Flavivirga eckloniae: one gene and its partner. The protein of the gene in region 2 interacts with the protein of the main gene of each other region in a pairwise test. Links are inferred from orthologs where the notes say so. Each region holds a gene or a part of one and is shown on either strand. Other genes may lie near its edges.

The links. The genes of interacting proteins can lie anywhere in the genome.
Region 1: the proteins of gyrB (region 2) and gyrA interact in binary tests that used the Escherichia coli proteins (3 or more experiments, as listed by UniProt). The link is inferred for Flavivirga eckloniae from one-to-one orthologs.

What each region holds. Positions count from the first base shown.
Region 1 is NZ_CP025791.1:5,214,996-5,219,264, reverse strand. Bases 1-3,114 are described here. They hold gyrA (DNA gyrase subunit A), read right to left. Parts: upstream 2,785-3,114; coding sequence 217-2,784; downstream 1-216. Other genes in these bases: C1H87_RS21585 (ATP-dependent Clp protease ATP-binding subunit), read left to right, coding at 3,046-3,114; C1H87_RS21595 (tetratricopeptide repeat protein), read right to left, coding at 1-197. In the rest of the region: more of C1H87_RS21585, read left to right, coding at 3,115-4,269. UniProt on the Escherichia coli protein: A type II topoisomerase that negatively supercoils closed circular double-stranded (ds) DNA in an ATP-dependent manner to maintain chromosomes in an underwound state.
Region 2 is NZ_CP025791.1:4,230,061-4,235,338, forward strand. The notes cover bases 1,526-4,493. They hold gyrB (DNA topoisomerase (ATP-hydrolyzing) subunit B), read left to right. Parts: upstream 1,526-2,024; coding sequence 2,025-3,962; downstream 3,963-4,493. Other genes in these bases: C1H87_RS17585 (DUF6588 family protein), read left to right, coding at 4,338-4,493. In the rest of the region: C1H87_RS23360 (hypothetical protein), read left to right, coding at 1-137; C1H87_RS23670 (hypothetical protein), read left to right, coding at 959-1,090; more of C1H87_RS17585, read left to right, coding at 4,494-5,278. UniProt on the Escherichia coli protein: DNA gyrase negatively supercoils closed circular double-stranded DNA in an ATP-dependent manner to maintain chromosomes in an underwound state.

The sequences.
Region 1 (4,269 bases), 980 kb from region 2 along the record:
GCAATTAAGTAATAATACTTTGATTTAGCCTTAGCGTCCATAGCATCCATAAGTGCTTCCGCTTGTTTTAATGCCGATTTAGCCTCAGCATATTTTTCGCCTCTTATAGCTTTATCGGCCGTTTTCAATTCCTTCTTTTGCGCAAATGTCAAAGTACTTATTGAAAAGGTTAAAGCTATTAATAACTGTGTTCTCATTTTATGAATTTATTATTTATTAATTTTCTGTGTTATCATTATCACCTTCAGTATTATCAAGAGTTGTGCCACCCTCAACATTTTCATTGGTATCGTTAACAGTTTCAACATCTTCAACGTCATCTTCTTCATGCATCACCTTTGCTACAGCTGCAATAGAATCTTTTCCTTTTAAATTGATTAACTTAACCCCTTGGGTAGCTCTACCCATAACTCTTAGGTTCTCAACAGCTAAACGTATAGCGATACCAGATTTATTAATAATCATTAAATCATCATTATCTGTTACACTTTTAATAGCTACCAGGTTTCCTGTTTTTTCTGTAATGGAAATGGTTTTAACCCCTTTTCCTCCTCTATTTGTAATTCTATATACTGGTTCTCCGTCTTCTGGATCGTCAATGTAAGTTCGCTTACCATAACCATTTTCAGAAACCACAAGTACAGACTCTTCTTTTGGATTTTCTATAGTTACCATGCCGATAACTTCATCTTTATCGTGAGCCAATCTTATACCTCTAACTCCAGAGGCACCACGACCCATTGGTCTTGTTTTGGCTTCTTCAAAACGAATAGCTTTTCCAGATTTTAATGCTAACATAACCTGACTAGTACCAGTAGTTAATTTAGCTTCTAAAAGTACATCGTCTTCTTTAATAGTAATAGCATTAATACCATTGGTTCTTGGTCTTGAATACTGTTCTAAAGATGTTTTCTTAACTTGACCGTTTTTAGTTGCCATTATGACATAATGACTATTAATATAGTCTTCATCCTTTAAGTCTTGAGTACAAATGAAGGCCATTACCTTATCATCTTGCTCAATATTTATCAAGTTTTGAATAGCTCTTCCTTTGGATGTTTTACTACCTTCTGGGATTTCATAAACACGCATCCAGAAACATTTTCCTTTTTGAGTGAAGAACAACATGTATTGATGGTTCGTACCTACAAATAAGTGTTCTAAGAAATCCTCATTTCGGGTCGTTGATGCTTTTTGACCAACCCCGCCTCTATTTTGTGTTTTATATTCTGTTAGCGATGTACGTTTAATATAACCTGCATGCGAAATGGTAATAACCACTTTCTCATCTGGAATCATATCTTCAATACTTAAATCACCTCCAGCATACTCGATGGTAGAACGACGCTCATCACCGTACTTTTCCCTAACAACTTCCAGTTCTTCCTTAATAATATCCATTCTGCGCTCTTTTTTAGCCAAGATATCCTTAAGGTCTTCGATTGTTTTCATTATTTCTTCGTACTCCGAACGTAATTTGTCTTGTTCCAGTCCTGTTAATTGGCGTAAACGCATTTCAACTATAGCCTTGGCCTGAATCTCGGAAAGCTCGAAACGTTTTATTAAGTTCTCTCTGGCTTCATCGGCATTGGAAGACCCTCTAATTATAGAGATAACTTCATCAATATTATCTGAAGCAATAATTAAACCTTCTAAAATATGAGCACGCTCTTCTGCTTTTCGTAACTCGTATGTTGTTCTTCTTACAACAACCTCATGCCTGTGCTCTACAAAATAGTGGATGAGATCTTTTAGGTTTAACAATTGCGGACGTCCATTAACCAACGCAATGTTATTCACACTAAATGAGGACTGTAAAGCAGTATACTTAAACAGTTTGTTTAATACAATATTCGGAATTGCATCACGCTTTAAAACGTATACTATACGCATACCATTTCTATCAGATTCATCACGAATCGTCGCAATACCTTCTAACTTTTTGTCGTTTACTAAATCGGCAGTCTTTTTAATCATGTCTGCCTTATTGACTTGGTAAGGGATCTCATCAACTATAATACACTCACGCCCATTTACTTCCTCAATATTTGCTTTAGCACGCATAACGATGCGTCCACGACCTGTATGAAAAGCCTCTTTTACACCATCATACCCATAAATGGTTCCCCCTGTTGGAAAATCAGGAGCTTTAATAAGTGTAATTAGCTCATCTATTTCTATATCGTTATTATCTATATAAGCAATGGTACCATTAACGACTTCGGTTAAATTGTGCGGTGGCATATTGGTTGCCATACCTACAGCAATACCAGAAGCACCATTAACTAATAAACCTGGAATACGTGTTGGCAACACAGTTGGCTCCTGTAACGTATCATCAAAGTTTAATTTATGATCTACTGTTTCTTTTTCAATATCTGCCAACATATCCTCAGATATTTTGCGCATACGTGCTTCTGTATAACGCATGGCCGCCGGACTATCGCCATCTATAGAACCAAAGTTACCTTGACCATCAACGAGCATATAACGTAAACTCCATTCTTGAGCCATACGCACCATAGCATCGTAAACAGACGTATCACCATGTGGATGGTACTTACCTAAAACTTCTCCAACTATTCTTGCGGACTTTTTATGTGCAGAATTTGCTCTAACTCCTAGTTCATGCATACCATATAGTACACGTCTGTGAACTGGTTTTAAACCATCTCTTACATCTGGCAAAGCACGTGACACAATGACCGACATTGAATAATCAATGTAAGCCGATTTCATCTCATCCTCAATATTAATAGGGATCAATTTTTCTCCTTCTGTCATAAATAATTTAATTAAGTTTTATATGTGTATTTCACAACATGCTAATATAAGTATTTCAATAGTCATGACAGGTGTTTCTATACTTTTTTTCATGTTTTTTATTAACAATTGTATATGCTTTTTTAGTTAATAAGTATCACTTAAAAAATTTTGATTTTATAAACTTTTTTTCGTCAATTAGCAGCTTAACAGATCATTTAAGGTATAGTTTTTGCCTTTAGTTAAATGTTTTAGTATTTTTAATGCAGAAAGGACACGATTATGGATGATAATTTTTCCCCCAGAGTAAAAGATGTAATTGCATATAGCAAAGAAGAAGCATTGCGTTTAGGTCATGATTTTATTGGCACTGAACACTTAATGCTTGGGCTTCTGCGAGATGGTAGCGGTAAAGCAATTAATATATTAAACGCCTTAGATATTGATTTAAATCATTTAAGGCGCAAAGTTGAAATATTAAGTCCTGCTAACCCTAACATAGCTGTAACTTCCAATCAAAAAAAGAACTTACACCTTACCAGGCAGGCAGAACGCGCTTTAAAAACCACATTTTTAGAAGCTAAGCTTTTTCAAAGTACTTCTATTAATACAGCGCATTTATTGCTCTGTATTTTAAGAAATGAAAACGACCCTACCACCAAGCTTTTAAATAAACTAAAGGTTGATTACGATAACGTTAAAGAACAATTTAAACTTATGATAACAAACGACAATAATTATATAGAACCAAAGTCCGAATCTTTTCAAGATGACGATATGAATCCAGAGGACGATGCTTCAAAAGACAATATTTTTAATGCACCAACCGGAAAAACGAACAAAAAATCCAAAACACCTGTTTTAGATAATTTTGGACGCGATTTAACAGCCCTGGCAGAAGAAGGTAAACTTGATCCTGTTGTTGGTCGTGAAAAGGAAATACAGCGTGTTTCCCAAATTTTAAGTAGACGTAAAAAGAACAACCCGCTTTTAATTGGTGAACCTGGTGTTGGTAAATCTGCCATTGCTGAAGGTTTAGCACTAAGAATTGTAAAGCGAAAAGTATCACGTATATTGTTTAATAAACGAGTTGTAACTTTAGATTTGGCCAGCTTAGTAGCAGGAACAAAATATAGAGGTCAATTTGAAGAGCGTATGAAAGCCGTAATGAACGAGCTTGAGAAGAACGACGATGTTATCCTTTTTATTGACGAGATACACACCATAGTTGGCGCCGGTGGAGCTACGGGAAGTTTAGATGCTTCCAATATGTTTAAACCTGCCCTAGCCCGTGGTGAAATTCAATGTATTGGTGCCACAACTTTAGATGAGTACAGACAATATATTGAAAAAGACGGTGCTTTAGAGCGTCGTTTCCAAAAAGTCATTGTAGAACCAACTTCTGTTGAAGAAACTATAGAAATACTTAATAATATAAAAGGAAAGTACGAAGAACATCACAATGTTGATTATACACCTGAAGCTATTGAAGCTTGTGTTAAATTA
Region 2 (5,278 bases):
ATGATGTAGGTATGGCTGTTGATCCTGATACACCATTAACAATAGTCAATAGTATGTTTAATACTTTATTGTTGTTTAAAACCGATTCCAATGTACCCGATAATAGTCTTTCTTCATATCAGACGGAAGATGTATGAAAAATAAAAGGTATAACAATATTAAAAATCAATGCCCCGCTAGAAAACGAGCTTGCATTTAACATGTGCCCCAACCCCAATAAGGTGGTTAAATGTTAGCTCAATGTTTTCTGGCCCTTATCAAATTATAATTAATTACGGCAGGTTGTAAAAACCTTTATGTAGTTCCTTGTAATTTTAATAAAATAGTTTAAGTAATGGGTTTTATATTGTTAAAGATACCTGACATACTGTAGTCCATACAAAGAAACTACTCGTTAGAAAGTAGTCCGCCCTATTTATTAATTTTAAAAGCTGCCGTTTTTGGTAGCTTTTTTTGCTTGAAGCGGTTTATACCAGTTTTAATTTAACTCGATTTAAAAACAGTCTAACTTTAACGATAAATGCACTAAAAATGTTACTTGTCGCCTTGAGTACCTCGACAATGCATAAACTAAAGTCGAAAGGTCATTAAAATCTACAAATTTAATAGGTTTAGACTTTAGCCTGTCTTGAGTACAGACGGAAGATTCAACCCTTTAGATGTGTTTAAGTTTTTGACATTCAATGTAATATCGTTGTAATTGCGTCGAGTAATTAAGTTAGAAATAGTATTGGGTGTTGTGAGTGTAGTTTGTATCTAAAATTTAAAAATTATAGGCTATTGGTCTTTTCGGGATATGTTGGTCTTTTTGGAGTGAAGTAATGGTCTGAGAGTTTATATTTTTGGCAAAATTTTAAAACTGAATTATTATGAGTAAAACAGTTTGGTAATCACTGATCATACAATTTACCGTTGGCAAACATTAAAAATGAAACATAAACAATTGAATATTTAACTAATGAAGCAAGTTTACACTTTTAGCTTAACTTTATTATTTTCATCTTTTTTAAGTTTAAATACCCAAAGTCTTTTAGGGGTAGATACTTCTATTGATTTGGCACATGCAGGATTTCAGAATGATTTTGTTTAAAACAGGAGTAGTTGGTTTTTATATAAAGCTTTTCGAACGGAGAGATTGATTAAGCTAATTTAACCAATAATTATATTTAATTAAGTAACCTTATTTTGTGTCATACTTATTATTGTAAATCCTTAAGTTTAAACACAAAAAAAGCTAGTAATTGTAATTTAAGTAGGTTTTCTTTTACTGGGCTTTTATGGCTGCTCGAATACGAGCAGCTTTTTTTATGAACCTTAATTTTCATTAAAACTTTACAGCTATAGACTAATAACGAAATGCCCTTTTGGAGGTGTTTGGCCTTTTTTGGGGTTTAAAAGAGAAACTAGGTTGTCTGTTTTTGATAAAGTTTTAAGCCCTAATAGCGATAACTTAACATGATTTTGCTTGTGAGCCATCTTTTTGCTATGGCAAGAAAGCTATTTGATAGACAAATCACAGGAAATATGTCTTTAGCTAACGCGGTTACATGCATTAAACCGAATGGATGCAAAATTATTAAGACATGGAGTTTTCTATTATAAATAATACCCAAAACGCTGTGTTCAACACAAAAAACTAGTGGTTAATAAAAAGTGATCTTAAACTTGTAAACTAGTTTTAAAAGCTGTCATATTATTGACGTCTTTTTTTGTTAAAAATAGGTCGTTTTTTTTATTTATACGATTAAAAAGATCTTGGTGTTAATTCAGAATATCGCTTTTAAAGGGCTTTATGTTTTTATGCGGGATTCAAAAGAAGAAAATAAGCTAAAATCTAATTTAAGGTGCTTTTCATGCGATTTAAGGCATTTTTAAGAAATTAACAATTGTTGATAATTATTGTATAAAGTCTCAGAAATGCTTTTTAAAGGGGGGATGATTTTGTATATTTGTTAGTAACCAAACAATGATGCCTTTGCATCATTTTTTTATGATTTGAAATCAAATATAAAGACAAAAATTTTATGAGCGAAGAAAATAAAAATCAATATTCGGCAGATAGTATTCAGGCTTTAGAAGGTATGGAGCATGTACGTATGCGTCCGTCCATGTATATTGGTGATGTTGGCGTACGTGGTTTACATCATTTGGTATACGAAGTTGTAGATAACTCTATAGATGAAGCGTTAGCAGGTCATTGTAACAACATTACCGTGACGATTAATGAGGATAATTCTATAACCACTGAAGATGATGGACGTGGTATCCCTGTAGATTTACATAAAAAAGAAGGGGTTTCTGCTCTTGAAGTTGTAATGACTAAAATTGGAGCAGGAGGTAAATTTGATAAGGATTCTTATAAAGTATCTGGAGGATTGCACGGTGTTGGTGTAAGTTGTGTAAATGCCCTATCGGAACATTTAAAAGCAACTGTTTATAGAGGAGGAAAGGTTTACGAACAAGAGTATGAGCGTGGAAAAACCTTGTATCCTGTTAAAACCATTGGAGATACCGATAAACGCGGAACTACGGTTACCTTTAAGCCAGATTCTACTATTTTTACCCAGACTTTAGAATATAGCTACGATACGTTAGCAAGTAGACTGCGTGAGTTAGCTTATTTAAATAAAGGTATTACTGTACATTTAGTAGATAAGAGAACTAAAACTGAAAATGGCGAATACGAAGGAGAAACATTTTATTCTGAAGAAGGGCTAAAGGAATTTATAAAATATCTGGATGCAACCAGAGAACCTTTAATGAAAGATGTTATAGCCTTTGAAGGAGAAAAGAATGATGTGCCAGTTGAGGTAGCGATGGTTTATAATACATCGTATGCAGAAAACTTACATTCTTATGTAAATAATATTAATACACACGAAGGAGGAACACATTTATCAGGTTTTCGTAGAGGTTTAACCCATACACTAAAAAAGTATGCCGACGAATCTGGTATGTTAGAAAAACTAAAGTTTGATATTTCTGGAGACGATTTCCGAGAAGGTCTAACAGCAATTGTTTCGGTAAAGGTTGCAGAACCTCAGTTTGAAGGACAAACCAAAACCAAGTTAGGAAACAGGGAAGTATCTGCAAGTGTTAGTCAAGCGGTTTCAGAAATGTTAACCGATTATTTAGAAGAGCACCCAGACGATGCGAAAACGATCGTTCAAAAGGTGATTTTAGCTGCACAAGCAAGACATGCGGCTCAAAAAGCCCGTGAAATGGTACAGCGTAAAACGGTGATGTCTATAGGAGGGTTGCCTGGAAAACTATCAGATTGTTCAGAGCAGGACCCTACTAAATGTGAAGTATTCCTTGTAGAGGGAGATTCGGCAGGTGGAACTGCAAAACAAGGTAGAGATCGTGCCTTTCAAGCTATTTTGCCACTTCGTGGTAAGATTTTGAATGTTGAGAAAGCTATGCAGCATAAAGTGTTCGAAAATGAAGAGATAAAAAACATTTTCACGGCACTGGGAGTAACTATTGGTACAGAAGAGGATAGTAAAGCGCTTAACTTATCAAAATTACGTTATCACAAAATTGTTATTATGTGTGATGCCGATATTGATGGTAGTCACATCGCAACCTTAATTTTAACCTTCTTCTTTAGATATATGAAGGAGTTAATAGAAAACGGTCATGTTTATATTGCTACTCCACCTTTATATTTAGTAAAGAAAGGTGCTAAAAAACAATATGCATGGACAGATAAAGAGCGTGATGGAATTATTTCAGAATTTGGAGAGAATTCTAAAATTCAACGATATAAAGGTCTTGGAGAGATGAACGCCGAACAACTTTGGGATACTACCATGAATCCGGAATTTAGAACCATGCGTTTAGTACAGATCGATAATGGTACCGAAGCCGATAGAATTTTCTCTATGCTTATGGGAGACGAAGTGCCACCACGTAGAGATTTTATTGAAAAGAATGCTATCTACGCAAATATAGATGCCTAAGAAGGCTTTGTAGATTAGTAATAAAGAGTTTGGTTTATAACTTGAATATAAGGAATAAGCCTAAAAAACAAGAGGTCTAAAAGTAATTTTAGACCTCTTGTTTCGTTTTAAAAGCAAACAGATCAAACCTTAGCGTTATATGAACATGGCTTACTTCCAAAAGAGAACCCCCAGATTTATAATCAGGTTTATTCAACAAAGCAATCTAAATTATACGTTTTTTAAGAGAAATAATAATAGGGTACAACCCAGATATCTATTAGTATTTGCCTTCATTTTCTGATAGAAATATCGTTCAAATGCATTTTTTTTCGACAAAAAGTTGTTTTGCGTAGTTTTTTTTATACTTTTGTTTCAACCAAATTTAATAAAAGGATGAAAAAAATAACCTTATTATGTTTACTATTTTTAGTAACTCATGTATCTCGTTCGCAAGAACTTGAAAGTATTTTACTTGCAGCTAGAGATGACGCAAACAAATTAACAGCAGCTTATATCAGTCCTGCAATGAAAGGGTTGATTTATGGCATGAATAGTGGATGGTATCATACTGCCAAAGCCCATAAAAAATTAGGTTTCGATATTACAATTGGTCTAAACGCTTCAATGGTTCCATCAAAAGATGAATTATTTGATATTGCAAGTTTGGGATTAACGAGTATAAACGCACCGGGATCTACTTTAACTCCAACAGTAGCTGGTTCAGGCGATGGTGTTATGTTAAATGTTGACGGAACCGTTCAAGGCCAAGTAGTAACAGCATCTTTTCAAATGCCCGAAGGTATAAATGATGATTTGCCTTTAGGAGCCGTACCAACGCCAACCATACAGGTGGGTGTAGGATTGCCTTATAAATTTGATGTTATGTTACGTGCCGTTCCTAAAGTAGGGAGCGACGATGTAAAAACTAGCCTTTTCGGGGTAGGTCTTAAAAAAGAAATAACCAGCATTTTTGGTCCCTTAGACAAATTGCCATTACACGTTTCATTATTAGGAGCATTTACTACTATGAACTTAGATTATGGTATTGACGGTAACACTATACCTGGACAGAACCAAAATGCAGAGTTCAAATTAAACTCATATACATTTCAAGCCATAGGTTCATTAAACTTTCCAGTTATTAATATTTATGGAGGACTTGGATATACCGGAGGTAGTTCAACATTAAAAATGTTAGGTACTTACGAGTTGCAATACGATAACATTCCAACTGTTATACCAGTAACAGACCCTATAAGCCTAGATTTTAATGCAGGTGGTTTTAGAACAACATTAGGTGTTAGACTAAGCCTAGGATTCTTTAAGCTTTTTGC